Regions from separate parts of the Fictibacillus marinisediminis genome, predicted to be linked through region 2. Evidence: a T-box and tRNA genes for the amino acid it is inferred to sense, from the RefSeq annotation. Region 2 holds a T-box; the other holds one or more tRNA genes.
What was found. A T-box is a leader RNA that pairs with one kind of tRNA and senses whether it is charged. The one in region 2 lies ahead of leuS (leucine--tRNA ligase), so its partner is inferred to be a tRNA-Leu.
Positions count from the first base shown of each region.

Region 1: it encodes a tRNA-Leu, which carries the amino acid that the T-box ahead of leuS (leucine--tRNA ligase) is inferred to sense. The anticodon was not compared.

Region 1 is NZ_JAIWJX010000002.1:83,235-99,032, forward strand. It holds gene pabB (aminodeoxychorismate synthase, component I) at 1-700, shown strand, start outside; gene pabA (aminodeoxychorismate/anthranilate synthase component II) at 726-1,325, shown strand; gene pabC (aminodeoxychorismate lyase) at 1,310-2,215, shown strand; gene folP (dihydropteroate synthase) at 2,184-3,047, shown strand; gene folB (dihydroneopterin aldolase) at 3,040-3,402, shown strand; gene folK (2-amino-4-hydroxy-6-hydroxymethyldihydropteridine diphosphokinase) at 3,399-3,926, shown strand; gene LCY76_RS00510 (helix-turn-helix domain-containing protein) at 3,878-4,093, shown strand; gene dusB (tRNA dihydrouridine synthase DusB) at 4,108-5,103, shown strand; gene LCY76_RS00520 (GreA/GreB family elongation factor) at 5,237-5,659, shown strand; gene lysS (lysine--tRNA ligase) at 5,670-7,163, shown strand; rRNA gene LCY76_RS00530 (16S ribosomal RNA) at 7,522-9,071, shown strand; rRNA gene LCY76_RS00535 (23S ribosomal RNA) at 9,403-12,340, shown strand; rRNA gene rrf (5S ribosomal RNA) at 12,404-12,519, shown strand; tRNA gene LCY76_RS00545 (tRNA-Val) at 12,530-12,605, shown strand; tRNA gene LCY76_RS00550 (tRNA-Thr) at 12,613-12,688, shown strand; tRNA gene LCY76_RS00555 (tRNA-Lys) at 12,696-12,771, shown strand; tRNA gene LCY76_RS00560 (tRNA-Leu) at 12,790-12,874, shown strand; tRNA gene LCY76_RS00565 (tRNA-Gly) at 12,882-12,956, shown strand; tRNA gene LCY76_RS00570 (tRNA-Leu) at 12,970-13,058, shown strand; tRNA gene LCY76_RS00575 (tRNA-Arg) at 13,072-13,148, shown strand; tRNA gene LCY76_RS00580 (tRNA-Pro) at 13,152-13,228, shown strand; tRNA gene LCY76_RS00585 (tRNA-Ala) at 13,239-13,314, shown strand; rRNA gene LCY76_RS00590 (16S ribosomal RNA) at 13,474-15,023, shown strand; tRNA gene LCY76_RS00595 (tRNA-Ile) at 15,118-15,194, shown strand; tRNA gene LCY76_RS00600 (tRNA-Ala) at 15,218-15,293, shown strand; rRNA gene LCY76_RS00605 (23S ribosomal RNA) at 15,555-15,798, shown strand, end outside.
Region 2 is NZ_JAIWJX010000002.1:3,033,217-3,049,014, forward strand. It holds gene cysK (cysteine synthase A) at 1-5, shown strand, start outside; gene LCY76_RS16110 (MFS transporter) at 56-1,237, opposite strand; gene pepV (dipeptidase PepV) at 1,291-2,691, opposite strand; gene LCY76_RS16120 (DeoR family transcriptional regulator) at 3,159-3,377, shown strand; gene LCY76_RS16125 (PRC-barrel domain-containing protein) at 3,506-4,153, opposite strand; gene LCY76_RS16130 (pseudouridine synthase) at 4,196-4,915, opposite strand; gene LCY76_RS16135 (DUF6884 domain-containing protein) at 5,029-5,454, shown strand; gene LCY76_RS16140 (putative polysaccharide biosynthesis protein) at 5,526-7,154, opposite strand; gene LCY76_RS16145 (BaiN/RdsA family NAD(P)/FAD-dependent oxidoreductase) at 7,318-8,574, shown strand; gene LCY76_RS16150 (sporulation protein Cse60) at 8,618-8,809, opposite strand; gene LCY76_RS16155 (putative bifunctional diguanylate cyclase/phosphodiesterase) at 8,932-10,833, opposite strand; gene LCY76_RS16160 (rhodanese-like domain-containing protein) at 10,983-11,291, opposite strand; gene leuS (leucine--tRNA ligase) at 11,319-13,736, opposite strand; T-box leader at 13,817-14,053, opposite strand; gene LCY76_RS16170 (site-2 protease family protein) at 14,134-14,811, opposite strand; gene LCY76_RS16175 (MDR family MFS transporter) at 14,825-15,798, opposite strand, start outside.

The sequences.
Region 1 (15,798 bases), 2.9 Mb from region 2:
TAATGAACTTCGCCGTTTTAATCCATCGCCTTATATGGCTTACTTTCATACACCTGATTTTCAGCTCGTCAGCGGTTCACCTGAATTGTTAGTGAAAAAAAAGGGAGAACATATCAGTACCCGCCCGATCGCCGGGACACGCTCAAGGGGCAAGACGGAAGAAGAAGACCGTAAGCTCGCATTAACACTGATCGAAAATGAGAAAGAACGCGCGGAACATGTGATGCTGGTTGACCTGGAAAGAAACGACCTGGGCAAAGTGAGTAAGTATGGCAGTGTTGAAGTGGACGAGTTTATGACGATTGAAAAATACTCCCACGTCATGCACATTGTCTCGAACGTCAGGGGAATACTTCGTGAAGACTGCGATGCGTTTGACCTGATTGCAGCCACTTTTCCAGGCGGGACGATTACAGGGGCTCCGAAAATACGCACAATGGAAATTATTGAAGAGCTTGAGCCTGTGCGCAGAGGAGTATATACTGGCTCTATCGGCTGGATTGGATACAATGGTGACATGGAATTGAACATCGCGATCCGGACGATGGTCTGCAAGGACGGAATGGCCCACGTACAGGCTGGTGCCGGCATCGTTATCGACTCAGACCCCCAAGCGGAGTATAAAGAGTCGCTGAAAAAAGCCGCTGCTTTATGGCGGGCCAAGGAATTAAGTGAAGAAAGCAAGTACGAGTTAGTTTAGCTGAGCTTAGAGGAGGAAGATGAGAATGATTTTAATGATTGATAACTACGATTCATTCACGTACAACCTTGTACAATATTTAGGAGAGCTGGGAGAAGAGCTTGTCGTCAAGAGAAACGATGAGATCACTCTCGAAGAAATCGAGGCGCTTCAGCCGGATTTTTTGATGATCTCGCCGGGCCCTTGTTCACCGAACGAAGCTGGAATCAGTATGGGAGCCATTAAGCGCTTTGCAGGTAAGATTCCGATTTTTGGTGTATGCCTAGGGCATCAATCCATCGCCCAAGTATTTGGAGGAGATGTCATTCGCTCCGAACGTCTGATGCATGGAAAGACCTCAGAGATTTCTCATGACGGAAAGACCATTTTCAACGGGCTTGAAAAAGTATTTACTGCTACGAGATACCACTCTCTCATTGTAAAGAAAGAAACACTGCCAGAATGTTTCAGTGTGTCAGCATGGACCCCTGAAGGAGAAATTATGGCCATTCGCCATAAGGCGCTTCCGGTAGAAGGTGTACAATTTCACCCTGAGTCGATCATGACAGAAGCAGGCAAAAAGCTGCTGCGGAATTTTATCGATCAATACAAAAATAAAGGGAACATGGTATGTACCTCTCAATAGATGGAAAACTTGTAAGTAAAAATGAAGCTTCTATCTCTCCGTTGGATCATGGATATATGTATGGCCTCGGTGCATTTGAAACCGTCAGAGTCTACAATGGACATCCATTTCTTTGGGAAGAACATATGAAGCGTTTAAAAGAAGCGCTTGTTGAGCTGAATATAAAGCATGAACTGGACAGTGCGGCTGCCTGGATCGATACAAGGCGTTTAATGCGGCGGAACAAATGGAAGAATGCTTATATCCGCTTCAATATTTCAGCAGGAGCAGGTGAGATCGGCCTGCAGACAGACCCTTATTTAAACCCGACTGTCATTATTTACGGCAAACCACTGCCGGAACAGGGTCCTTTTAACGAAAAAGAGCTTGTCGTGCTTCAGACAAGGCGGAACACCCCTGAAGGAAGAATACGCTTGAAGTCCCATCATTATTTGAACAGCATCCTCGGTAAAAGGGAGTTGAACAGGCCTCATGAGCAGGAAGGCCTGTTTTTGACAGAAGATGGATTTGTCAGCGAAGGAACCGTTTCAAATGTTTTTTGGATAAAAGATGGTGTACTTTATACCCCTTCCATAAATACAGGAATTCTGAACGGAATCACGAGGCAGTTCGTCATGGCCAGTGCGGCCAAGATGGGAATGCCGGCAGAAGAGGGTCTATATTCGTCCCTTGATGTACAAAATGCGGACGAGATTTTTTTAACAAATTCGATACAGGAAATCGTCCCGGTTCGCACCTTTCAAGGAAAGGACTTTCCGGGTGCTGGTGGGCAGACGGCCCAATCGCTTTTATTTCTTTATCATTCATGCAGCAAAAGTCTATGGAGCATTGATGAATTGTTTGAAGGGAGAACCTATTATGGGACAGACAGTAACAGCCAAGAATATTAATCATCTCATATCCTGTGGCCCATACACGCTGGATCTATCCAAGAAAACCTATGTCATGGGAATATTAAATGCCACTCCGGATTCCTTTTCTGATGGCGGCAGATACAACACGATTCAACGAGCAGTTGAGCATGCCAAGCAAATGGTAGAAGACGGAGCCGATATTATTGATATCGGGGGAGAATCCACCCGTCCAGGCGGTGAGAAGGTTGGAGCAGAGGAAGAGTTAAGGCGTGTCGTCCCGGTAATTGAGGCAGTCTCCCGCGAAGTGAGCGTTCCGATTTCCATCGATACGTACAAAGCAGAAGTCGCTGAAAAAGCCATTCTTGCCGGAGCCCATATCATTAATGATGTATGGGGAGCTAAGGCGGATGATCAGATGGCCTCCACAGCAGCAAAGCTCAACGTACCCATCATCCTTATGCATAATCGGAGTGATCGTGATTATGCAGAATTGATGCCTGATATCATTGCCGATCTGAACAAGAGCATCGCCATTGTTTCGAAAGAAGGCGTGAAGCCGGAGAACATCATTTTAGATCCTGGAATCGGTTTTGCCAAAACATATGAGCAGAACCTTGAAACGATGAGGAACCTCGACCAGATCGTGGCGATGGGATATCCCGTACTCCTAGGAACATCAAGAAAATCCATGATCGGGAATGCCCTCGATCTTCCGGTGGATGAACGAATGGAAGGAACGGGCGCCACAGTATGCCTTGGCATTGAACGGGGATGTACGATTGTACGCGTCCATGATGTAAAAGAAATGAGCCGCATGGCAAGAATGATGGATGCCATGCTCGGAAAAAGGATGAAGACGCATGGATAAAATATATATGAACGGCCTTTCGTTTTATGGCTATCATGGTGTTTTTCCTGAAGAGAATAAACTGGGCCAGCGATTTTTCGCCGATCTGATTCTTGAGATGGATCTTCAGGCAGCCGGTACAACGGATGACCTTGAAAAAACAGTGAACTACGGTGACATTTATTCAACGGTAAAAGAAATTGTAGAAGGCGAACCGAAGAAATTGGTTGAAACGGTAACGGAAAGCATTGCCTCTGCCCTTCTTTCCAGTTACCCGCTGATTCAGCAATGCACGGTTAAAGTTACTAAACCGGATCCGCCTATCCCGGGCCATTATGACTCTGTTGCCATAGAGATAACCCGGAGCAGAGCCTGATGAATAGTGTTTACCTTTCGCTTGGTTCCAACCTTGGGAACCGGGAAGAGTATATCCAGAAGGCGATCGATGCATTAAATGACCATCCCGCTATTAAAGTGGAAACGATATCATCACTGTATGAAACAGAACCGGTCGGCTACACCGATCAGCCTCCTTTTCTGAATCTGGCGGTAAAACTGCAGACGAGCCTGTCTGCTGAAGATTTACTGAGCATAACCCAGGAAATCGAGAACCATCTGGAAAGAACACGGAAAATCAGATGGGGTCCCAGAACAATCGACCTTGACATTTTGTTGTATAATAGTGAACGTATACAGTCAGAACAGCTGCACATTCCGCATCCCCGTATGCTGGAACGTGCTTTTGTGATGATTCCGTTATTTGAGATTGCTCCAGATCTCACATTCCCAGATACAGACGTATCATTGGATGACGTCTTCAGACAGCTGCAGAATAAAGAAGGTGTGCATATATGGAAGAGGAAAAGTGGGGCAGGAGAATACGGGCCTTTCGAAAACTGAAAGGCTATACACAAGAAGGCCTTGCGAAGGACTTGGGGATCTCTGTTTCTATACTTGGAGAAGTAGAACGCGGAAACCGCAAACCGAAGGAAGAACTTATGATTAAGATTGCAACGATCTTTCAGGTTTCTATAGATGAATTAACGCAAGACCATGTTCAAAAATAAGCGGGGTGAAAAGAATGTTGAAAATCGGTGCTATTACCATGAAGAATCCCGTTGTGCTTGCACCTATGGCAGGTGTCTGCAACCCGGCATTCCGCCTGATCGCCAAAGATTTTGGAGCGGGGCTCGTTTGTGCCGAAATGGTAAGCGATAAAGGTATTCTGTACGAGAACGAAAAATCTTTAAAAATGCTGTATGTAGATGAGAGGGAAAAACCGCTCAGCCTTCAGATCTTTGGAGGAGAACGCGAATCTCTTGTTGCGGCAGCAAAGTATGTAGATAAAAATACAAATGCCGATATTATAGATATCAATATGGGCTGCCCTGTGCCTAAGATCACGAAATGTGATGCTGGAGCAAGATGGCTGTTAGACCCAAACAAAATCTATGAGATGGTTGCAGCTACAGTAGATGCTGTGCAAAAGCCGGTTACTGTAAAAATGCGTGTCGGCTGGGATGAAGACCATATCTTCGCTGTGCAAAACGCACAGGCGGTGGAACGTGCCGGCGGTGCTGCAGTATCTGTGCACGGGCGCACGCGCGTGCAGATGTATGAAGGAAAAGCGAACTGGGACATTATCAAGCAAGTAAAAGAAAGTGTTTCGATTCCGGTAATCGGAAACGGAGACATCTCTACTCCGCACGATGCCAAACATGCGCTTGAAACCTATGGCGTAGATGGCGTTATGATCGGCCGCGCGGCGCTTGGCAACCCATGGATGCTTTATCGCACCGTTCAGTTCCTTGAAACAGGAGAAATTCCTGCAGAACCGACACCAAGAGAAAAGATCGATATTTGCATGCTTCATATGGACCGCCTCATTGATCTCAAGGGTGAAGATGTGGCCGTTCGTGAGATGCGCAAACACGCTGCATGGTATTTAAAAGGCCTTCCTAAAACAGGAACGGTCCGAAACGAAGTAAATACAAAAACAACAAGGGATGAAATGAGCAAGCTCCTCTACGGCTATATTGAAGAAGTAGAAGCTAAACAGCAAGGTAAAGTGAGCTGAGCCAATCGCCCTATTGAATCTTACTAACAGCCAGAACCCAATTCTGGCTTTTGTTGCACTTATGTTTTCTTAATAAAGGCTTCCTGGTGTTTTCAAAATTATTATTTTTAATAATGATATGGAGGAAAAGCAAATGAACCATGAAACGGTTTTGCTTACGAACGAAGGCACCAGGAGGCTAAAGCATGAGCTTAGAAGTTTAATCGAGGAAAAAGTACACTGCCGCACTGAGGATGAAGGCCTTTTTTTAGACAAGAGGATCAAACAGCTCGAACAAGTCCTGTTCCATGCCCGGATTCTCTCCAGTGAAAAAGAGCCCGGACAAACGGCGGAAGTAGGTTCTACAATCACATTGCTGGAACTTGAATTTCAGGATGAGATGACGTATACGATCGTACATCCATTTGAAGCCGATCCGAGAGAGTTTAAAATTGCCGCGGATTCCCCGGTAGCCCAAGCGGTAATCGGCAAGCCTCTGAACGCTAAGATTCATATCTCCCTTCCGGGGGGCCATATTTCATATAAAATCATAAACATACAAAATTGCAAAAGGTAGGAGAGTTTTCATGAGCCAGGATTTAGAATTAAATGATTTGCTGCGTGTCCGCAGAGAAAAAATGAACAGCATCCGTGAAAGCGGGAAAGATCCGTTCGGCACTAAATATATCCGCACCCATACAGCGGCAGACATTACTGAGCAATATCAGGATCTATCGAAAGAAGACCTGGAGGAGCAAGGCATTGAAGTAACCATTGCTGGACGCATCATGACCAAGCGCGGAAAAGGGAAAGCCGGATTTGCGCACGTTCAGGATCTGACTGGACAAATTCAAATCTATGTAAGAACCGATGCAGTAGGCGAGGATCAGTATGAGCTGTTCAACACGATCGATATCGGTGACATTGTCGGAATTACTGGTACGGTCTTTAAAACTAAAGTTGGAGAGCTTTCTGTAAAAGCGAAAGACTTTCAGCTGCTTACGAAATCACTTCGTCCGCTGCCTGACAAATTCCACGGCCTTAAAGATGTGGAACAGCGCTATCGCCAGCGTTATGTAGATTTAATCATGAACCCTGAAGTAAAAGACACATTCATCGCCCGCAGTAAAATAATCCGTTCAATGAGACGCTACCTGGATGATCACGGCTACTTGGAAGTAGAAACGCCAACCATGCATTCTATTCCTGGCGGTGCATCTGCACGTCCGTTCATTACGCACCATAACGCGCTTGATATGGAGCTTTACATGCGGATCGCTATCGAGCTTCATTTGAAACGCCTGATCGTCGGCGGTTTGGAAAAGGTTTATGAGATTGGCCGGGTATTCAGAAACGAAGGAGTATCTACTCGTCATAATCCTGAATTTACAATGATAGAACTTTATGAAGCCTATGCAGATTATCATGATATTATGGAACTTACTGAAAATCTTATCGCTCATATTGCTAAAGAAGTACACGGCAGCACGACTGTGAAATACGGTGAATACGAAGTTGACCTCGAACCTCGCTGGAAACGGGTGCACATGGTTGATGCAGTAAAAGAAGCAACAGGTGTAGACTTCTGGCCGCAGATGAGCAGGGAAGAAGCATTCGCCCTTGCTAAAGAACATAATGTTCCTGTGAAAGAAAACATGTCTTATGGGCATATTGTGAACGAGTTCTTTGAACACTTCGTCGAAGAGACGCTCATTCAGCCTACATTTGTATATGGCCACCCAGTTGAGATTTCTCCGCTTGCTAAGAAGAATCCTGAAGATGAAAGATTCACTGACCGGTTTGAATTGTTTATCGTGGGCCGTGAGCACGCTAACGCATTTTCTGAGCTTAATGATCCAATCGATCAAAGAGAGCGTTTTGAAGCACAGCTCAAAGAGCGTGACCAAGGGAACGATGAGGCTCACATGATGGATGAGGACTTTGTAGAAGCGCTTGAGTACGGTATGCCTCCTACTGGCGGCCTGGGGATCGGAATCGATCGCCTTATCATGCTTTTGACAGACTCACCTTCAATCCGTGATGTACTGTTATTCCCGCAAATGCGCCATACCGACAAGTAATAACAAAAGAATTTAACGCCGCCTGCATGCAGTGTGCAGGCGGTTTTATATGTTTTTACACGAAATTGAAACTTTTTTCTTAAATAGTATTGCAAGGTGTTTAAATAGGTGGTATATTATTACCTGTCGCTGCAAAGCTTATGAGTTCAACAAACTTGATAAAAACTTTTTAAAAAGAATGTTGACAGGCTGATGACAGCATGGTAATATAATAAAGTCGCCAATGAGCGACGGCAAACGACAGCTTAATAGTTGAAGTTTGATACAAAATGTTCTTTGAAAACCAAACAAAAGCCAGGTAAGTCAGGGATTTTACAATCCCATCAATTTTTAAACTTTAAGAGCTATATCAAACACTTTATTGGAGAGTTTGATCCTGGCTCAGGATGAACGCTGGCGGCGTGCCTAATACATGCAAGTCGAGCGAACCAAAGAGAGCTTGCTCTCTGAGGTTAGCGGCGGACGGGTGAGTAACACGTGGGTAACCTGCCTGTAAGACGGGGATAACTTCGGGAAACCGAAGCTAATACCGGATGATAAAGAGAAACGCCTGTTTCTTTTTTGAAAGTCGGCCTTGTGCTGACGCTTACAGATGGGCCCGCGGCGCATTAGCTAGTTGGTGAGGTAACGGCTCACCAAGGCGACGATGCGTAGCCGACCTGAGAGGGTGATCGGCCACACTGGGACTGAGACACGGCCCAGACTCCTACGGGAGGCAGCAGTAGGGAATCTTCGGCAATGGACGAAAGTCTGACCGAGCAACGCCGCGTGAGCGATGAAGGCCTTCGGGTCGTAAAGCTCTGTTGTCAGAGAAGAACAAGTACCGGAGTAACTGCCGGTACCTTGACGGTACCTGACCAGAAAGCCACGGCTAACTACGTGCCAGCAGCCGCGGTAATACGTAGGTGGCAAGCGTTATCCGGAATTATTGGGCGTAAAGCGCGCGCAGGCGGTTCTTTAAGTCTGATGTGAAAGCCCACGGCTCAACCGTGGAGGGTCATTGGAAACTGGGGAACTTGAGTGCAGGAGAGAAAAGTGGAATTCCACGTGTAGCGGTGAAATGCGTAGAGATGTGGAGGAACACCAGTGGCGAAGGCGGCTTTTTGGCCTGTAACTGACGCTGAGGCGCGAAAGCGTGGGGAGCAAACAGGATTAGATACCCTGGTAGTCCACGCCGTAAACGATGAGTGCTAGGTGTTGGGGGGTTCCACCCTCAGTGCTGACGTTAACACATTAAGCACTCCGCCTGGGGAGTACGACCGCAAGGTTGAAACTCAAAGGAATTGACGGGGGCCCGCACAAGCAGTGGAGCATGTGGTTTAATTCGAAGCAACGCGAAGAACCTTACCAGGTCTTGACATCCTCTGACCATCCTAGAGATAGGACTTTCCCCTTCGGGGGACAGAGTGACAGGTGGTGCATGGTTGTCGTCAGCTCGTGTCGTGAGATGTTGGGTTAAGTCCCGCAACGAGCGCAACCCTTGACCTTAGTTGCCAGCATTCAGTTGGGCACTCTAAGGTGACTGCCGGTGACAAACCGGAGGAAGGTGGGGATGACGTCAAATCATCATGCCCCTTATGACCTGGGCTACACACGTGCTACAATGGGTGGTACAAAGGGTTGCAAAGCCGCGAGGCCGAGCCAATCCCAAAAAGCCACTCTCAGTTCGGATTGTAGGCTGCAACTCGCCTACATGAAGCCGGAATTGCTAGTAATCGCGGATCAGCATGCCGCGGTGAATACGTTCCCGGGCCTTGTACACACCGCCCGTCACACCACGAGAGTTTGTAACACCCGAAGTCGGTGGGGCAACCTTTTAGGAGCCAGCCGCCGAAGGTGGGACAGATGATTGGGGTGAAGTCGTAACAAGGTAGCCGTATCGGAAGGTGCGGCTGGATCACCTCCTTTCTATGGAGACATGAGCGCACTTAGATGCCTCATGAACTTACCTGAGCTTTTGTTTGGTTTTGAAAGAACATCGTTTCTTTCAAACAATAGAGGTTATGTGACGCATTTTTTTGCGCGCACGGACCATGTTCCTTGAAAACTAGATAACGAAACATCCAAACAAAGCCAACTAATTCATTAGTTGTGCGCTGATTTAGTAACAATTAAGACGATTCAGCAGCGACAAGATCGAGGAAGCGAAGTTCTGGAGGAGCGGAGTGTAGTTCGCCTACATGAGCACCGGAAGAACAAAGCTGACGAAGAGATTGGAAGCTGATCAATCGTCGATAAAGGTTAAGCTAGAAAGGGCGCACGGTGGATGCCTTGGCACTAGGAGCCGAAGAAGGACGGGACGAACACCGATATGCCTCGGGGAGCTGTAAGTAAGCATTGATCCGGGGATTTCCGAATGGGGGAACCCACCATCCGTAATGGGATGGTATCCATATCTGAATACATAGGATATGAGAAGGCAGACCCGGGGAACTGAAACATCTAAGTACCCGGAGGAAGAGAAAGCAAATGCGATTTCCTGAGTAGCGGCGAGCGAAACGGAATCAGCCCAAACCAGAGGGCTTGCCCTCTGGGGTTGTAGGACACTCAACATGGAGTTACAAAGGAACGGGGTAGATGAAGCGGTCTGGAAAGGCCAGCCAAAGAAGGTAACAGCCCTGTAGTTGAAACTTCGTTCCCTCCTGAGTGGATCCTGAGTACGGCGGGACACGTGAAACCCCGTCGGAATCCGGGAGGACCATCTCCCAAGGCTAAATACTCCCTAGTGACCGATAGTGAACCAGTACCGTGAGGGAAAGGTGAAAAGCACCCCGGAAGGGGAGTGAAAGAGATCCTGAAACCGTGTGCCTACAAGTAGTTGGAGCCCATTAACGGGTGACAGCGTGCCTTTTGTAGAATGAACCGGCGAGTTACGATAACGTGCAAGGTTAAGCTGATAAGGCGGAGCCGCAGCGAAAGCGAGTCTGAATAGGGCGCCATAGTACGTTGTCGTAGACCCGAAACCGTGTGATCTACCCATGTCCAGGGTGAAGTTCAGGTAACACTGAATGGAGGCCCGAACCCACGCACGTTGAAAAGTGCGGGGATGAGGTGTGGGTAGGGGTGAAATGCCAATCGAACACGGAGATAGCTGGTTCTCCCCGAAATAGCTTTAGGGCTAGCCTCGCGGCTAGAGTCCTGGAGGTAGAGCACTGATTGGACTAGGGGCCCCCACAGGGTTACCGAATTCAGTCAAACTCCGAATGCCAGAGACTTATCCGCGGGAGTCAGACTGCGAGTGATAAGATCCGTAGTCAAGAGGGAAACAGCCCAGACCATCAGCTAAGGTCCCAAAGTATACGTTAAGTGGGAAAGGATGTGGAGTTGCCCAGACAACCAGGATGTTGGCTTAGAAGCAGCCACCATTTAAAGAGTGCGTAATAGCTCACTGGTCGAGTGACTCTGCGCCGAAAATGTACCGGGGCTAAACGTATCACCGAAGCTATGGATTGTACCGTAAGGTACAGTGGTAGGGGAGCGTTCGAAGTGCAGTGAAGTCAGACCGGAAGGACTGGTGGAGCGCTTTGAAGTGAGAATGCCGGTATGAGTAGCGAAAGACAAGTGAGAATCTTGTCCATCGAAAGCCTAAGGTTTCCTGAGGAAGGCTCGTCCGCTCAGGGTTAGTCGGGACCTAAGCCGAGGCCGAAAGGCGTAGGCGATGGCCAACAGGTTGAAATTCCTGTACCACCTCCTTTCCGTTTGAACGACGGGGGGACGCAGGAAGGTAGGGAGAGCGCGCGATTGGAAATGCGCGTCTAAGCAGTTAGGCTGATTGTGAGGCAAATCCCGCAATCGTGAAGGCTGAGCTGTGACGGCGAGGGAAATTACAGTACCGAAGTCCCTGATCCTACACTGCCAAGAAAAGCCTCTAGTGAGGAAAGAGGTGCCCGTACCGCAAACCGACACAGGTAGGCGAGGAGAGAATCCTAAGATGATCGGGAGAACTCTCGTTAAGGAACTCGGCAAAATGACCCCGTAACTTCGGGAGAAGGGGTGCTCTGATAGGGTTAACGCCCGAGAGAGCCGCAGTGAATAGATCCAAGCGACTGTTTAGCAAAAACACAGGTCTCTGCGAAGCCGCAAGGCGAAGTATAGGGGCTGACACCTGCCCGGTGCTGGAAGGTTAAGAGGAGGGGTTATCCCTTACGGGAGAAGCTCTGAATTGAAGCCCCAGTAAACGGCGGCCGTAACTATAACGGTCCTAAGGTAGCGAAATTCCTTGTCGGGTAAGTTCCGACCCGCACGAAAGGTGTAACGACTTGGATACTGTCTCAACGAGAGACCCGGTGAAATTATAGTACCTGTGAAGATGCAGGTTACCCGCGACAGGACGGAAAGACCCCATGGAGCTTTACTGCAGCTTGATATTGGATTTTGGTACAGTTTGTACAGGATAGGTAGGAGCCTGAGAAGTCGGAGCGCCAGCTTCGATGGAGGCGTCGGTGGGATACTACCCTGACTGTATTGAAATTCTAACCTGGAACCGTGATCCGGTTCGGAGACAGTGTCAGGTGGGCAGTTTGACTGGGGCGGTCGCCTCCTAAATTGTAACGGAGGCGCCCAAAGGTTCCCTCAGAATGGTTGGAAATCATTCGCAGAGTGTAAAGGCACAAGGGAGCTTGACTGCGAGACCTACAAGTCGAGCAGGGACGAAAGTCGGGCTTAGTGATCCGGTGGTTCCGCATGGAAGGGCCATCGCTCAACGGATAAAAGCTACCCTGGGGATAACAGGCTTATCTCCCCCAAGAGTCCACATCGACGGGGAGGTTTGGCACCTCGATGTCGGCTCATCGCATCCTGGGGCTGAAGTAGGTCCCAAGGGTTGGGCTGTTCGCCCATTAAAGCGGTACGCGAGCTGGGTTCAGAACGTCGTGAGACAGTTCGGTCCCTATCCGTCGCGGGCGCAGGAAATTTGAGAGGAGCTGTCCTTAGTACGAGAGGACCGGGATGGACACACCGCTGGTGTACCAGTTGTTCCGCCAGGGGCATAGCTGGGTAGCTACGTGTGGACGGGATAAGTGCTGAAAGCATCTAAGCATGAAGCCCCCCTCAAGATGAGATTTCCCATCACGTTAAGTGAGTAAGACCCCTTAGAGATGATGAGGTTGATAGGTCTGGTGTGGAAGCGTGGTGACACGTGGAGCTGACAGATACTAATCGGTCGAGGGCTTATCCTTAAAATAATCAGAAGTTTGGATGAAGAAGTTATCTAGTTTTGAGGGAATATACCTCAAAATATGTCTGGTGGCGATAGCGAAGAGGTCACACCCGTTCCCATACCGAACACGGAAGTTAAGCTCTTCAGCGCCGATGGTAGTTGGGGGCTTCCCCCTGTAAGAGTAGGACGTTGCCAGGCATATACATATGGAGGATTAGCTCAGCTGGGAGAGCACCTGCCTTACAAGCAGGGGGTCGGCGGTTCGAACCCGTCATCCTCCACCATTATTTCGCCGGTTTAGCTCAATTGGTAGAGCAACTGACTTGTAATCAGTAGGTTGGGGGTTCAAGTCCTCTAGCCGGCACCACTTTCAAGAGCCATTAGCTCAGTTGGTAGAGCATCTGACTTTTAATCAGAGGGTCGAAGGTTCGAGTCCTTCATGGCTCACCATTTTCAAAAATTTTATATGCGGGTGTGGCGGAATTGGCAGACGCGCTAGACTTAGGATCTAGTGTCTTATGACGTGGGGGTTCGAGTCCCTTCACCCGCACCATACGGATGCGGAAGTAGTTCAGTGGTAGAATACAACCTTGCCAAGGTTGGGGTCGCGGGTTCGAATCCCGTCTTCCGCTCCATTTTTTTCTGCCTGCCGGGGTGGTGGAATTGGCAGACACACAGGACTTAAAATCCTGCGGTAGGTGACTACCGTGCCGGTTCGAGTCCGGCCCTCGGCACCAATTAAATTTATATGCGCCCTTAGCTCAGCTGGATAGAGTGTTTGACTACGAATCAAAAGGTCGGGAGTTCGAATCTCTCAGGGCGCGCCATATCGGGAAGTGGCTCAGCTTGGTAGAGCACCTGGTTTGGGACCAGGGGGTCGCAGGTTCAAATCCTGTCTTCCCGACCATCTTTGTTAAGGGGCCTTAGCTCAGCTGGGAGAGCGCCTGCCTTGCACGCAGGAGGTCAGCGGTTCGATCCCGCTAGGCTCCACCATTTCGAAAATGTGTTGACATTTTCTTTTTTAATGGGTATGATATGAAAGTTGCTGTTCGAAGCAGCGCATTAGTTCTTTGAAAACCAAACAAAAGCCAGGTAAGTCAGGGATTTTACAATCCCATCAATTTTTAAACTTTAAGAGCTATATCAAACACTTTATTGGAGAGTTTGATCCTGGCTCAGGATGAACGCTGGCGGCGTGCCTAATACATGCAAGTCGAGCGAACCAAAGAGAGCTTGCTCTCTGAGGTTAGCGGCGGACGGGTGAGTAACACGTGGGTAACCTGCCTGTAAGACGGGGATAACTTCGGGAAACCGAAGCTAATACCGGATGATAAAGAGAAACGCCTGTTTCTTTTTTGAAAGTCGGCCTTGTGCTGACGCTTACAGATGGGCCCGCGGCGCATTAGCTAGTTGGTGAGGTAACGGCTCACCAAGGCGACGATGCGTAGCCGACCTGAGAGGGTGATCGGCCACACTGGGACTGAGACACGGCCCAGACTCCTACGGGAGGCAGCAGTAGGGAATCTTCGGCAATGGACGAAAGTCTGACCGAGCAACGCCGCGTGAGCGATGAAGGCCTTCGGGTCGTAAAGCTCTGTTGTCAGAGAAGAACAAGTACCGGAGTAACTGCCGGTACCTTGACGGTACCTGACCAGAAAGCCACGGCTAACTACGTGCCAGCAGCCGCGGTAATACGTAGGTGGCAAGCGTTATCCGGAATTATTGGGCGTAAAGCGCGCGCAGGCGGTTCTTTAAGTCTGATGTGAAAGCCCACGGCTCAACCGTGGAGGGTCATTGGAAACTGGGGAACTTGAGTGCAGGAGAGAAAAGTGGAATTCCACGTGTAGCGGTGAAATGCGTAGAGATGTGGAGGAACACCAGTGGCGAAGGCGGCTTTTTGGCCTGTAACTGACGCTGAGGCGCGAAAGCGTGGGGAGCAAACAGGATTAGATACCCTGGTAGTCCACGCCGTAAACGATGAGTGCTAGGTGTTGGGGGGTTCCACCCTCAGTGCTGACGTTAACACATTAAGCACTCCGCCTGGGGAGTACGACCGCAAGGTTGAAACTCAAAGGAATTGACGGGGGCCCGCACAAGCAGTGGAGCATGTGGTTTAATTCGAAGCAACGCGAAGAACCTTACCAGGTCTTGACATCCTCTGACCATCCTAGAGATAGGACTTTCCCCTTCGGGGGACAGAGTGACAGGTGGTGCATGGTTGTCGTCAGCTCGTGTCGTGAGATGTTGGGTTAAGTCCCGCAACGAGCGCAACCCTTGACCTTAGTTGCCAGCATTCAGTTGGGCACTCTAAGGTGACTGCCGGTGACAAACCGGAGGAAGGTGGGGATGACGTCAAATCATCATGCCCCTTATGACCTGGGCTACACACGTGCTACAATGGGTGGTACAAAGGGTTGCAAAGCCGCGAGGCCGAGCCAATCCCAAAAAGCCACTCTCAGTTCGGATTGTAGGCTGCAACTCGCCTACATGAAGCCGGAATTGCTAGTAATCGCGGATCAGCATGCCGCGGTGAATACGTTCCCGGGCCTTGTACACACCGCCCGTCACACCACGAGAGTTTGTAACACCCGAAGTCGGTGGGGTAACCTTTTAGGAGCCAGCCGCCGAAGGTGGGACAGATGATTGGGGTGAAGTCGTAACAAGGTAGCCGTATCGGAAGGTGCGGCTGGATCACCTCCTTTCTATGGAGACATGAGTGCACTTAGATGCCTCATGAACTTACCTGAGCTTTTGTTTGGTTTTGAGAGAACTTCTCTCATCTATAATATGGTGCATGGGCCTATAGCTCAGCTGGTTAGAGCGCACGCCTGATAAGCGTGAGGTCGATGGTTCGAGTCCATTTAGGCCCACCATAACATTTTCATACAGACAAGATGGGGCCTTAGCTCAGCTGGGAGAGCGCCTGCCTTGCACGCAGGAGGTCAGCGGTTCGATCCCGCTAGGCTCCACCACTAGAAAATATAGTTGATATTTTCTTTTTTAGTCGGTATAATATGAAAGTTGTCTCTTGAAGACAACGCCGATATGCACCTGCGATTACTCGGTGCATGTAACACAGAAGGTTACACAGCGTTGTAGCCATGTTCCTTGAAAACTAGATAACGAAACATCCAAACAAAGCCAACTAATTCATTAGTTGTGCGCTGATTATGCAAGACCCATGATCTAACGATCATGTGAAACGATTCAGCTGAAAAGCTGATTCGGTTAAAGGTTAAGCTAGAAAGGGCGCACGGTGGATGCCTTGGCACTAGGAGCCGAAGAAGGACGGGACGAACACCGATATGCCTCGGGGAGCTGTAAGTAAGCATTGATCCGGGGATTTCCGAATGGGGGAACCCACCATCCGTAATGGGATGGTATCCATATCTGAATACATAGGATATGAGAAGGCAGACCCGGGGAACTGAAACATCTAAGTACCCGGAGGAAGAGAAAGCAAATGCGATTTCCTGA
Region 2 (15,798 bases):
AATAAAAAGAAAAAAGACGGCTCAAGGTCCACATGCAGGATCATGAGCCGCCTTTTTATACTCCAGAACTGAGCCCAAGCTTCTTATCTCTGGACTGCAGCCGCATTAATATTCCAATCATAAAGAGGCCTGCAAAAGAAAGAATACCGAAGAAAAGATAGGTGTTAAAGATTGAATACTTTTCAAAGATCATGCCTCCCAAAAACGTACAGAACCATGAACCGAGTCCATTACCTACGGCAGTATATAAGGAAACCGCTGTAGCCCGCACATCAGAGGGAGTATTTTCCCGAATGTATTCCATAGCCGCCGGAATAAACAAACCGACGGAAAAGCCCTGAACAACAGTCGTTAAGAGCACAACAGTGATTGACGGCTGAAAGAAATAAAAGGTCCATCTTAAACCGGAAACCGCTGCCGCAAACATCATGATTTGGATAACACCATACTTTCTCAGGGCGATGCCCGACAGTTTCATGAATGGCGCTTCACTGCCGGCTGCAAGCAGGAATGCGATACCCACTCCAGTCAAGGTTCCGCCAATTCCCTGGATATAAAAGCTGAAATAAAAATTGTTCGCAAAGATAGGACCAAAAATAAGAAACGTGGTGACTAAAAATACCATATACTTCGGCATTCTAATCAAGGCTGAAAGGCCAGAACGCAAATCCACTTTTAGCATCTCACCTTCTCTCGGCATGGTTCTAATCAGCAGCAAACAAAGAAGCAAGCTTAGAGCGAAAGAATAAAAGATGATGGAAATGCCCGACATTTCCGATAACTTCCCCATAATAAATACAGCTACTGCAAAACCAATCGCCCCAAACAGCCGGTAATTCCCGTACTCCTGCTTAGTCTGGTTTACGTAATTCAAAAGAATACTGTCTGATATCGGTACGATCGCACTTTGAAATAACGCCAGCAGGATCAGTATGATGAACAGCCAACCGTACGTGCCAATAAACAGCACGGCATAGCCGATTAATCCCGTAAGAAGAAGCGATACAGCGAGTACATGCTTTGGCTTTTTCGTATAATCTGTAATAATTCCCCACATCGGCTGCGCAAAAATCATCACTATAGGGCTCAATGACATTAACGTACCGATCTCAGTTCCCGAAAGCCCTGCTTCTTCCTTGAAGTAAATGCCGAGCAAAGGAAACAAGCTTCCAAAGGCAAAGAAAGTAAATAAATAAAAACATTTCATGCTTAAAGAAGTTCTTTTCTGACTAACCACTTTTGTCCCTTCTCCCCAATCCCTTTTCTCTCAATCAAACGTATGGACACAGATTATCTGGCCAATTCATAAATAGCCTGTGCATAAATGGCTGCAGCACTGAATAAATCGTCCAGGAACATATATTCATCTTTTTGGTGAGCAACATCTTCCCTCCCAGGAAATAATGCCCCAAACGCCACACCCGCTTCTAATGACCGTGCATATGTCCCGCCTCCGATAGCGATCGGATTACCAGGCTGGCCCGTTTGTTCTTCATACACCTTTTTTAAAGTCTGGACCAACTCATGATTTTCATCTACAAAATGAGGCTTCGTATGCTTTGTCACCTCTAAGGAAAAACTTTTTACATCCACCAGTTTTTGAAGTGTATCCAATACCATTTCACCTGAATGCTTGACAGGATACCTTATATTCAGACCGATGGTCCCCCCCGCTTCCCGGCTGTAATCAAACACCCCTGGATTTACCGTTAAAATTCCGCTAACATTATCCTCTGCCTTAATCCCAAGCTCTTCACCTGAAATGCTTCCAAGATGATCCTTAACAAAACCAATGTAGGCTTTTCCCTGTTCATCAAGATCTGCTCCAGCTAAAAATGAAGCAAGCAAGACTCCCGCATTCACACCGAATTCAGGCGTACTTCCGTGCGCAGACTTCCCGATTAGAGTTAGTATCAGGCCAACATCATTTTTGGAGGAGGACCCAGTTAAATTGCGGCTTTTTAAAAATTGTTGAAAGCTTTCTTCAAGCTCTTCACTGCCTGAGATCACCGCTTCCGCCTGATCTGGCACCATATTGAGCCTGAGTCCAGAAGAAAAGGATTCAAGCACATTAGGATGCTGGCAGTTTTCTGCGGCAGCTCCCTGCTTTAAATCAATGTTAAGCATCCCTTTCTCGGCATGGATAATTGGAAAATCGGCATCCGGCGCAAACCCGGATGAAGGCATTTCTTCATGCTTAAAGTAATGATCCACACAACGCCATAGGCTTTCCTCATCCGTTCCAAGGATCAGCCTGACTCGCTTGGATAAAGGCAGGCCAAGTTCCTTGATCATCTTCATCCCGTAAAACGCAGCCATCGTTGGACCTTTATCATCAATGGCACCCCTGGCAAAGATCTTACCATCCTTAATTTCTCCTCCGAACGGATCCACCGTCCATCCATCACCCTCGGGAACAACATCAAGATGGCACAAAATTCCGATTAATTCTTGTCCTTCTCCTATTTCAATATGGCCGGCAAAGCCGTCAACATTTTTAGTCTGCATACCCTGTGCATTGCCCAGTTCAAGCATATAATCCAATGCCATTTCAATCCCCGGCCCAAATGGAGCTTTATCAGCGGCTTTATCTTCCTCCAGCACACTCCTGATCTGCAGCAGGCCTTGTGTATCCTGAAGCAGATTTTCCTTCCTTTTTTCGATTTCTTCTTTCCAATTTACATTTTTCATACTGCTCACCTTTCTCCATTCAATTCTTATGTATCATCTCATGTTTCAGTCCTACTAGGTACTCGTTCAAACGAAAAACCACTCTTTATTTTAGCTTATATTACCAAAAAGGTAAAAAAACGCAGAATAATGCCGATATAAAGACTGCTCATTTGCTTTTTTTTCTGAAATAAAGTATAATATCGCGTAAATAGGAGGTGTGGTTGTTAAAACGTAAACGATGAATGCTTTGTTTTGTTTATTAAACAAGCGGTCATTACATGCTGCGAAGCCGCCAATCACCTGAGAAATAGAGAGAGAAATCATGATATGAAATCATGGCCAAGCAGCGAAGAACCGGTATGTGGAGTCTTCGCTTTTTATTTTAATCTCATATTTAATGAAAATTTAAACATTTTATCATAATAAATTAAAGAACTTTTACTATAATTTATTATGAACGACAATACTGTATAGGGAGTGGTTTTTTGAGTCCTTCAACTAACCGTATGTTGAACCGTGTAAAATCCATGTATCTTTTTATAAAAAGGAAAGGGACTGTTACAACACGAGAATTGGTTGAAGAATTTGGGACTACGCAGCGCACTATCCAGAGGGATCTAAATGTATTGGCTTATAACAACCTGGTCACCAGCCCGAGCAGAGGCTTGTGGCAAACAACTTCTAAAAAAGTAAAAGTATCTTAACTTGGAAAAGTAAAAAGCACCCCGTTTAAGTCCTCGAGGGCGCTGCAGCCAGACATCACATCTTGTAAAGTGCTTTTCTAATAAGATAACCCCCATCCACATGGAAAGGGGGTTTTTGTTTGTTATTCTTAAAAAAGCGGCTTTATGTCTTCCTTTTCATTCACTAAGTGGTCCTTGAGCTCAGGCTCAACGATCCACTTCTCTTCCACCCAGTTTGGTTCGCCTGCGATCGGCATGTATTTGTTGCCTTCACCTAAAAGCTTTGACCAAAACCCTTCAGCGATCTCAATGGCAACTGCTTTTTTTGAAATGGTATCAAGGATGACATCTTTAATCTTGCCGATTTTTTCTCCGTCAATGGTTTCAACCGTCCACCCATCAAATATGGAGGAGGCCATGCACTCTACAGGCTCTTCGATTTGACGTTCGTTACCCTGGTAGACAATGTCGTCATCAAGTGAAATGATATCGTGCCATGGAATATAATACGTTTCTTTATAATAAGACCTTGCAGCGACCGGATAGCCTGTACCGCTCAGCGGTGTGCTTTGTGATCCGATGCCGCTCGTTGCTGCTTGCATGTTCAGCACATTTTTATCAATAGGATCAAATGATTCTTCATTTCCGGGATCGGCCGGAACTGTTTCCTCAAACGACAGGTAACAGAGCGAAAAATCATATTTATTCAGAAGAATGCCACTTAAGTCAATGTTATCTTCCTTTGTTTCTGAGTGCTTGACTTTTTTATCGAGTAAATCGTTAGCTTTTAATAGCATAAAACATTCCTCCTTTTTCTAGCTATTACCCGATATTTCTTTTTAAAAAACCTCTCTCTCCAATAAACGTTCCAGTTCTTCTGCTGTCAGTTCTCTGTATTCTCCGAGCTTCAGCTTCTCATCAAGCTTAAGTCCTCCCATTTGAATGCGCTTTAAATAGGTGACTTTTTTCCCGACCGCTTCAAACATTCTTTTCACCTGATGAAATTTCCCTTCTGTAATGATAAGCTCAATTTCTGACACCTCTCCAGAATGAAGGATAGAAAGAGCTCCAGGCTTGGTCTTGTATCCATCTTCAAGAGTTACTCCATCATTGAACGCATCCACATCTTCCTGTGTTACAACCCCTTCAATTTTCGCATAATAGGTTTTAGGTACATGCTTTTTGGGGGATAAAAGCGAATGGGACAATTGTCCGTCGTTCGTTAGTATGAGGAGACCTTCTGTATCTTTATCCAGGCGGCCGACAGGAAAAGGTGAAAGAATTTGATCCTGCTCCTCCAAAAGATCGATGACCGTCTCCTGTACGTGATCCTCCGTTGCCGATATCACCCCAGGCGGTTTATTCATCATGAGGTAAATGGTATCTTTAAAGACCACTTCTTCTCCGTGTACAGTAACCTTCTGCATTTCAGGATTCACTTTTGTCTTGCTGTCTTTCACAGGTATTCCGTCCACGAGGACAGCACCCTTCTTTAGCAGCTGTTTCACTTCTTTTCTGGTTCCGAATCCCATATTGGCTAATAATTTATCGATTCTCATTTTTTTCTTGGACCTCATTTCTTTTTATAAGTATATTTTCCTATAAATTTACAAAATTTTGCTTTATAATTAGTAAACGCGGGTATTTTAGTACTATAGGAGGAGATTGTTAGATGAAACGGAAAATCGGCCTGCTGGCGACTGCCAGAAAGAAACTGAACCATCCCGCAGCAGCTATAGATTTATACATAAGTCCTTTGTTCTTAAAATCTGTTCATTTTGCAAAGCAGAATTATGACGCATTTTATTTTTACAGCGCAAAAGAAGGGTTTCTTACTCAGGATCAGTGGATCGAGCCCTATAATGTTTCGATTAAGAATTTTTCCTCAAAGGAAAAGCACGATTGGGCGCGGAAAGTCGTAGAAGAGCTGCTAAACCATGAAAAACCGGAAGAATGCACTGTTTATTTGCATGGAGGCTGGGTTTACAGAGAACATCTTCAGCCAGAGCTGGCTAAGGCCGGCTTCCAGTTTGAAGTACCACTCGAAGGCTATAGTATCGGCAATCAGCTGAAATGGTACGATGAACAAAATGATTAAAGGAAAGCTAGACACTACTTCAATGCCAACCTCTTTTATCCCAGAAAAGAAGGCCCAAAAGGACCTTCTTTTTACGTTGCTTTCTTTTTTTTTCTTTTCAGGAAACTGAACCGCTGTCCCAAGACAATCTGTATCAAACCAGATTTGTAGGAGAGGGCGAAATAAACGAGCCCTCCTGAGAGAATTCCAGCTGCCAGAACGGCAATGCCTCTGGTCTTCGTATAAACCCCATGAAATGAACTTTCAATCGGAGCTTTGATGACATAAACAGCGGCTGCCATAGCCAAACCGAAAGCAAAGATCAGGATGGCTCGGCGTAATACCCATTTGAACGAGAATTCTCCATATTTCTTAATCACATACAGATTGATTAAAATGGAAACCGTGTACCCGATGTTGGTAGCAATTATTGAGCCGACGCCTTTCCATAAATAAATGAGAGGAATGTTTAGGGTCAGCTTAAACAAGATGCCGACTAAAAGACTGAACAGCGCGTATTTTTGCCGGTTTAACCCCTGCATGATCGCCGCGGTAACCGTAAACATCGCAAACCATATTCCCGATAGAGAATACCAGCGCAGAAGCTCGCCGCCCAGCTTGATGTCGTTGAGTGTAAAGAGCGTTCCATAGGCTGGATACGCAAGGACCGATAAACCGACTGCTGCTGGCACTGTTAAAAACAAAGTGATCTGAAAAGATTGTGTGATCTGCTTGTTTAACGCGTCATAATCCCCTTCTGTATAAGACTTTGTGATGATGGGAATAAGGGTTAGAGCAAATGCCGTCGCAAGGGACACCGGAATCATAACAAGCTGATGTGATGTCTGTGTGACCATCGCAAATACATCTTCTGCCTTCGGCTGGCTGTAGCCTGTCCGCTGCAGTGTGTTAACAATCGTAAACTGATCAATAATTTTATAGAGCGGGATTGCAAGTCCAACGGCTACAAAGGGCACCGCATACGAAACAATCTCGCGGTAGATTGCTGGCAGTGAAACCCCCGAATCCACAGTGGACTGTTCGTACATTTTTTTCAAATAAGGACGCCGTCTGTTCCAGTACCATAGGAGAACAAGCAGTCCTCCCACTGCCCCTACCGTCGCAGCAAAAGTTGCAAGGCCTACCGCAGTGGTCAAGGTGCCATTCAGCACATGGATGACAACGTAGCTCGCAATAAGAATAAATAATATTCGTATGATCTGTTCAACCACCTGGGAAACTGCTGTTGGTCCCATGGATTGAAATCCTTGAAAGTAACCTCTGATCAGGCTCATGGAAGGAACAAAGATAAGAGCAGTACTTACCATCCGAATAACAAAGGTAATATCATCTACAGTATTTCCGTTCCCGCCATGTTTTCCAAGGATGTTTGACGATAACACGGGAGCGATGAAATAAAGGACAAGAAATGCGGCAAAGCCGGTCAACGTCATGATGAACAATCCAGATTTCAGCAGCTTCCGGCCTGTGGCGTAATCGCCGAGAGCGTTATATTTTGATACAAACTTTGAAACGGCCAGCGGTACGCCCATCGTTGCGATACTTAGAAGAATCGTGTAAGGATTATAAGCGTATCCGTATAGTGCAAGACCTTTTGTTCCCACAAGAGCATTAAACGGAACAATATAAATCAATCCGATAAATTTTGAAAAGAATGTTGCTGCAGTTAAAATTAACGTTCCTCGCAATAACCGAGACATGAATCCATCTCCTACTATTTAGTGCTGCAAATAAGCATACTTTAATTTGGTCTTCTTGAACAACATTAGTATTGTAACATAAGCACTCTGCAGAGACAGAGTTTTTCATTTCACAAAATTTATGGTATCTTTTTGGTTGTAATAAAAGGAAGCAGGTGCATACATGAAATATGATGTAGTGGTTATTGGAGGAGGCCCTTCCGGTTTGATGGCCTCGGTCGCTGCAGCATCAAAGGGCAGCCGCGTGCTGCTCATTGATAAAGGAGACAAGCTTGGCAGAAAGCTTGCTATTTCAGGAGGAGGCCGGTGCAATGTAACGAATCGGCTCCCGATTGATGAAATTATTAAACATATCCCCGGCAACGGGCGTTTTTTATACAGTGCGTTTTCAATCTTTAACAATGAAGACATCATCTCTTTTTTTGAAGGGCTTGGTATCGCTCTGAAAGAAGAAGACAACGGGAGGATGTTCCCTGTCAGCAACAAGGCCGGCGATGTTGTGGCTGCACTCTTAAAGAAAATTGAATCACTGAACGTAAAAATCTGGACAAACACCCCAGTAGAAACCGTCAATTACACAGACGATCATGTAAAAGAAGTTGTTCTAAAAAACGGTACCGTCATTCCTGCGAAAGCTGTCATTATTGCAGTCGGAGGAAAATCGGTCCCTCATACCGGCTCAACAGGAGACGGCTATGCCTGGGCAAAAAAAGCAGGGCACACCATTACAGAGCTGTATCCTACAGAGGTTCCGATCACCTCTTCGGAACCTTATGTTAAATCCAAAACACTGCAGGGTATTTCTCTCCGCCAGGCAGAGCTTTCCGTTTGGAATCCGAAGGGAAAGCTGATCAAATCTCATAGAGGGGACATGATCTTCACGCATTTCGGAATATCCGGACCTGCTGCCCTGCGATCAAGCCAGTATGTTGTAAAAGCACTGAAGAAGTTTGAAACCAAATCGATAACGATGTCCATTGATTCTTTTCCGGATCAAAAAGAAGAAGAACTGTTTCAATCCGTAAATAGCCTCTTAAAAGAAGATCCGAAAAAAGCGATAAAAAATGTTCTGAAAGGCTTTCTGCCAGAACGATATTTGCTGTTCTTATTGGAGAAAGCGAACATATCGCTTGATGTGACGAGTGAACACCTTAACAAACAAAGCCTGCGCCAGTTCGTCTCAATGCTTAAACGATTTTCATTTGAAGTGAACGGTACACTTTCCATCGAGAAAGCGTTCGTAACAGGCGGCGGTGTTTCCATCAAGGAAATTGAACCAAAGAGCATGGCCTCAAAAATGAAAGAAGGACTTTATTTCTGCGGAGAAGTTTTAGATCTGCATGGCTATACTGGCGGCTATAACATAACGGTTGCCTTCGTAACCGGACATTTGGCAGGTACGAATGCTGCAATACATTAAGAAAAGGGACCTCCTCAGCTCATGCCGAGGGAGTTCCCTTTTTTTATTCAATATAAATAACCATTATAGAATAGGAGTATATGGTAGGTTCCTCTTCCTCCCTTAAACTGTCACTGATCGAAACCTGATACTTGATATCTTTGATGTTCGATTCATGGAGGTTCTCCAAAAAGCCGTTAACCGCTTCTTCCAGGTCAGCTTCATGTTCTTCATCAAACAACTTTATTTTCAGCATACTCCAGCACCTCCTGGGTATGTTTTCCCTATCACTTAAGTCGAATCCTTTGTAAAAACTCCACTAGTTTTGAAGAGTGATCTCCGTTTTGTCGACAAGGAAAAATGAAATTTATCTTATATTCACCTTGGTGATAAGTGTTTCTGGAAGAATTCTTCGCATTTTGTCGGAGATAACGGCTCGCTGTAAAAATATCCTTGCCCGATCAAACAGCCTTGAGAAAGCAGAAATTCCACCTGCATCCGATCTTCTATACCCTCTGCGATCACATTAAACTGTAAGTTGATTCCCATATCAATAATCGTTTTGACAAGCGCTTGCCCCCGAAAGCTTTCGAGGCTATCATCCAAAAATGATTTATCGATTTTCAAAGTGTCGATCGGAAGTACCTTTAAGTAGCTTAATGAGGAATAGCCGGTTCCAAAATCATCGATGGATATTTTCAAACCTAGATCTTTCAGTCTTTTGATATTAGGAATGGAAGAATCAAAGTCTTGCATCATCCCTTCTGTGATCTCCAGTTCAAGAAAAGAAGGGTCCATATCAAAAGAAGCAAGAATCTTTTTTATCCTGTCAGGAAACCCCGGATCCTCCAGCTGTTTCACCGAAATATTCACAGCGATGCTCAGTTTTTCATGCCCTTCGTTCTGCCAAACTTTATTTTGCCGGCATGCTTCTTCTATCACCCAATCACCAATGGGAATGATCAGCCCTGTATCTTCAGCCACCGGAATAAAATCAGATGGCGGAATGTTGCCGAATTCCGGGTGTTCCCAGCGGATTAACGCCTCTGTACCAATTATCCGCCCCGTCGGCAGGTAAATTAAGGGCTGGTAACAAAGGGTAAACTCTTGACGATGAACGGCTTTGCGAAGGCCATTCTCCAGATGCATCTTCACCCTCATTGATTCGTTAAGAGAAGCATTGAAAAATTGATAATTATCCCTACCTTTTTCTTTTGCATCGTACATGGCAGTGTCAGCATTTTTGATGAGTTCGTCCACATCAAGTCCATGTCCCGGATAAAAGGAGATACCAAGGCTAAGCGTAGTGAAAATCTCATGACCTCTGATCAGGATGGGCTTTTTAAACTGATTCAAAATACGCAAAGAAAGCTGTTTCACTTCCGCTTCGTCCGTATTTTCAATCAATAGAATAAATTCATCTCCGCCTCGGCGAAACACGTGGTCCGTAGGGCGGACAAGATTTTTCAGCTGAAAGGAAACCTGTTGAAGCAATAAGTCACCAAAGCGGTGGCCGAGCGTATCATTTATTATTTTGAAACGGTCTAAATCAACAAACATCACAGCGATCCTGCTTTTGCTGATGTCTGCTTCAAACATTTTCTGTTCCAGCACTTCCTGAAACCTGTGCCTGTTCGGTAATCCAGTCAAATCATCATGATAAGCCATGTGGTCAATCGTGCTCTCTGCTTGTTTTCGGTTGGTGATATCATAAAGAATTGAACTGAAGTCAACCAGTTCACCAGATTCGTCAAGGATTGGAATCCCACGGTCCTGGATCCATCGTATTTCTCCGTTTGGCCTCGTAATACGGTACTCGCTGGTCACCGTTTCTCCGCGTGCTATCTTCTTCGCTCTCTTTTCAATGATTGGATAATCTTCAGGATGAATGACTTTCTTCCAAAGCTCAACATCTTGAATGAACGTATCCAAGCTGTATCCATAAAGTTTTTCAATTCCCGGGGTGATCATCAGTTTGTTCTGTTTAAGATTATGTGACCAGATGGCAACATCAATCGTATCAAAAATATCCTGAAGCCTTTCCCGGCTTTTTCTAAGCTCATCCATCGTGGACTTGTGCTCTTCAATTTCTTTTTCAAGAAAAGCGCTGTTCTGCTTATGTTTGTTAGCAACCCGGAAATACATAAATATGAGAATAAGAGCAAACACTGCATCAAATAAAAGGTCAGCCAGATTGTTTTGCAAATAGCCAGTTTGTTCAATAAACATGCGGGCTGCGAATAGAAGTATGAAAAAATAGTGTAGGTTTTGTTTATGCATGTCTATCCTCCAGAGTCGTTATATTCTTATATCGGCTCATTCGTTAAGTTTATTGAAGAAAAAATAAAGGTAATTTATGTAAAAAGTAAAACTGCATGAAAAAAACCGGCTGCTCAATAGCAGCCGGTTCTTTTATGTCTTAACTAAAGTTATTCTGAATCCTTGCCATAGGCCATCATACCGCCAACCATGTTCTTCACTTTATAACCGTTTTCCTGTAAAAAATGAGCTACATTCTCGCTTCTTTTTCCTGAGCGGCAGATGAGGATATGCTCCTCGTCTTTGTTGATCTCGTCTAAACGATTTGGAACTTCCATCATTTTGATATGCTTCGCCTCGGAAATTTTTCCTTCAGCGACTTCTTCATCCTCACGAACATCAATGAGAGAAATTGTTTCACCCTTTTTCAGCTTGCTTTTTACTTCTTCGGGAGTGATCGTTTTGATTTGATCTTCCATTATATTCACCTCTGTCAAAGTCTTTTATTAATTGGCTACGATGTTCACGAGCTTGCCAGGAACCGCAATCACTTTACGTACCGTTTTGCCTTCGATGCTGCTTTGGACCGCATCGCTATCCATCGCTGCCTGCTCCATGTCTTCTCTCGTTATATCAGCCGGTACGCTAAGCTTGGCTTTTACTTTACCGTTGATCTGTACAACGATTTCCACTTCTTTTTCCACTAGTTTCGCTTCGTCCCACACCGGCCAAGCTTCGTATGCGATAGACCCGCTGTGCCCTAGCTTTTCCCATAACTCCTCAGCAATATGCGGAGCGATCGGGGAAAGCAGCTTCACAAACCCTTCAGCAGCATACTTAGGAAGTACGTTTTGCTTATTGGCTTCGTTAACGAATACCATCAATTGAGAGATTCCTGTGTTAAAGCGAAGCCCCTCAAAATCTTCGGTGATCTTTTTCACCGTTTGATGATATACACGTTCAAAGGAATCTGTACCATGCTGATCTTGAATGGACGTGTTAAGCTCACCGTTATCTGCAACAAGCAGACGCCATACACGGTCAAGGAATCTGCGGGATCCATCCAAGCCGGTCGTACTCCATGCGATGGATGCATCTAGCGGTCCCATGAACATTTCATACATACGCAGAGTATCTGCTCCGTGGGAAGCTACGATTTCATCCGGGTTAACCACATTGCCTTTGGATTTACTCATTTTTTCATTGTTTTCACCAAGAATCATTCCCTGGTTGAACAACCGCTGAAACGGCTCTTTTGTGGAAACTACGCCTAGATCGTAAAGAACCTTATGCCAGAATCGCGCGTACAGCAAGTGAAGTACCGCATGCTCTGCACCGCCGATATAGATGTCCACCGGCAGCCAGTGCTTGATTTTCTCTGGATCTGCCAAAGCTTCACTGTTTTTAGGATCGATGTACCTTAGATAGTACCAGCAGCTTCCTGCCCATTGCGGCATGGTATTCGTTTCACGGCGTCCTTTCAAGCCGGTTTCCGGATCAACGACATTCACCCAGTCTTCTACGTTAGCTAAAGGGGATTCACCTGTGCCGGACGGCTTGATCTCTTTGACGATTGGCAAGCGCAGCGGAAGCTCTTCTTCTGGGACGTGTGTCATTGTTCCATCTTCCCAAAGGATGATCGGGATTGGTTCTCCCCAATAACGCTGGCGGGAGAACAGCCAGTCACGCAAACGGAAAGTGATTTTCTTTTCACCCTTGTGATTCTCTACAAGCCAGCTGTTCATTTTCTCAATGGCTTCTTCTTTTTCAAGACCGTTCAAGAAATCTGAATTAACATGTTTGCCGTCTCCTGCGTAGGCAGCTGTCTGTACGTCTCCGCCTTCTACGACTTCGATAATCGGAAGGTCAAATTTCACAGCAAATTCATGGTCACGCTCATCATGCCCAGGAACGGCCATGATCGCACCTGTACCATAGGTGGCAAGTACATAATCAGCGATCCAGATTGGCACCTTCTTGCCGTTTACCGGATTAACGGCATATGCGCCTGTGAACACACCGGTTTTTTCTTTGGCCAGCTCTGTACGCTCAAGATCGGATTTGGTTGCTACATCATTCTTATATTGTTCTACTGCTTCACTCTGCTCTTCTGTTGTAATTTCATTCACATAAGAGTGCTCAGGAGCAAGGACAAGGTACGTCGCCCCAAAAAGCGTATCCGGACGAGTCGTAAACACCGTTACCTGTTTGTCATGTCCGTCAATTCCAAAATGAACTTCCGCACCTTCTGAACGGCCGATCCAGTTTCTTTGCATCTCTTTCAAGCTTTCAGGCCAATCCAGCTCTTCCAAATCTTCAAGCAAACGGTCCGCATAAGCCGTAATTTTCAGCATCCACTGTCTCATCGGCTTACGGACGACGGGATGGCCGCCCCGCTCGCTCTTGCCGTCGATGACTTCTTCATTGGCAAGTACTGTGCCAAGCGCTTCACACCAGTTAACAGGCACTTCATCAACATAGGCCAATCCTTTTTTATACAGCTGGATGAAAATCCACTGTGTCCATTTGTAGTATTCCGGATCAGTTGTGTTTACTTCACGGTCCCAGTCATAAGAGAAGCCTAGCTCTTTGATCTGGCGGCGGAATGTATTGATGTTCTTTTCAGTAAACTCGGCAGGGTCATTACCGGTATCAAGCGCATATTGCTCAGCCGGAAGACCGAACGCATCCCATCCCATTGGGTGTAGCACGTTATAATCCTGCATGCGTTTCATTCGGGAAAGGATGTCCGTTGCTGTGTAACCTTCCGGATGTCCTACGTGAAGACCGGCTCCAGACGGGTAAGGAAACATATCCAGTGCATAGAATTTCTTCTTGGAGTATTCCTCTTCCGTTTTGAACGTTTTATTCTTTTCCCAGTACTGCTGCCATTTCGGCTCAATCTTTTTGTGATCGTAATGCATATTTTCTCTTCCTCCCTGTCACTTACATTCATCCTTTAGCAAATTAAAGGCAAAATAAAAAACCTTCCGCCCCTAAATCATTCAGGGACGAAAGGTTGTGTTTATGTCATCATAACCTGCCGCGGTACCACCCACATTAGCGCAAAAGAACACGCTCGCTCATTGGTCCCTTAACGCGGGTGTACGGCAAAAGCTAAAGCTTTCTTTTCACTTTTGCAACTACAAGGTGAGTTCAAAAAGGTTCAGGGTTGACTTGCACCGTCCGTCAACTCTCTATATCCTTCTGCTTTTTTACTGATCCTTATCATCGTAATTTACCATATTTAACTTGTATTGTATGAATTCAAACGTCAAATGTCAAGTCTGCTTGCTACTCAGCTTAGCCCTTTTTTCCTAGTTATATACCAGATTCAAAGAATGGCCGGATCAAGCTGTCCACCAAGTTCGCCACATAAGGAACAATTGTATTAAAAATCGGATAGATGGTATATCTGTCCAGCGGCGTAATGATAAGGATCAAAAAAATGATCACACCAATATGTTCATATTGAATCATCTTGGCCCTGATTCGGTTAGGTGCCAAGTCTTCCAATACACGATAGCCATCCAAAGGCGGGATCGGCAATAAATTAAACACAAACAGCAGAACATTCAAATAAACGAGCATGTTGATCATCTTGTCGATAAAGTCGACTCCCTTTTCCGGCACACTGTCCACTACACCGGTTGAAAAGAGGGCATAAAAGATGATAACTCCTATTATTGCAATTAAAATATTGCTCAGAGGTCCCGCGATTGATACGAGAATGCTATATAAATGAGGACGTTTAAAATTCCTGCGGTCCACAGGCACTGGCCGAGCCCAGCCAAAACCGGCGATCAATAAAAGGATCGTACCGATCGGATCAAGATGGGCAACAGGTGAAAGCGTCAATCGGCCCTGGTCTTTAGCCGTAGAATCACCGCACAGATACGCTGCATAAGCATGAGCAAATTCATGAACCGTAAACGCAATAACCAATGAAATAATGACAAAAGGCATCTCTTGTAAGTTAAAAGCCAAGAAGTTTTCCATTCAGCTCTCCTATCTAACCTGTCTTTTTCTGTGAAAGGCCTCCAACAGCAATCTTCCGGTCATAGATTTGAGTAAGCACAATACTGATCATAAACAAAACAAAAATCACGCCGAAAACAGACTTCATTCCCCACACATCTGCAAGAATTCCGCCAAAAGACGGGCCGATCATCCGCCCGGCCGTTGCCGTACTGTTGACGATTCCCTGATAAAAACCTACCCTTCCTGCCGGAGCCAGATCATTGGCGATGGACGGCACACCCGGCCAGACGAACATTTCACCTATCGTCAAAATGACCATGGCTCCCATAAAACCTGAGAATGCTTCGGCACGGCTGACCGTTACAAATGAAACGATAAAAATAAGATAGCCTACGAGAATTTGAGTTTTTGTTGAAGTAATCCAGTGTTTTAATATGTAGGCCAGCACGGGCTGCAGCAATACGATCAATGCTCCGTTAACTGTCCAAAGCAGACTGTAAAGCTTCAGGCTTATCCCCGCCTCCTGCGTAAAAACGGCAATGGTCGATTGCCATTGCACATAGCTGATCCAGGCCAGCAAGTAACCGCCGCACAAAATCAGAAGCCCGGTAAAGATGGTTTTGTTCTTAATCTTAGAATCTTGCGTTAAAATCGTTTCTGGTGCAATTTCGGAAGCTTTATTGCTGATACCCTTATACCCGAACAGAACGAGCAGGAAAAACAGCGCACAAAGCAATGCGTTACCGACAAAAGACCATTGAAAGGAATAGGAAGCGACAAGCCCACCGCATGCCGCACCGGCAGCAACACCGACGTTCTGAGCGACATAGATGGCGTTAAACGCTTTTCTTCCTCCTTCTTTCCAAACGGTTCCCGCCATCGCGTACATCGATGGAAAAGTAATACCCATGCCAAAACCGATGACAGCCAGGAGAGAAGCGTAGAACATAAAATCATGATAAAAAACAAGCATAATCAGGGCTGCCAATGTGACAGATACACCAG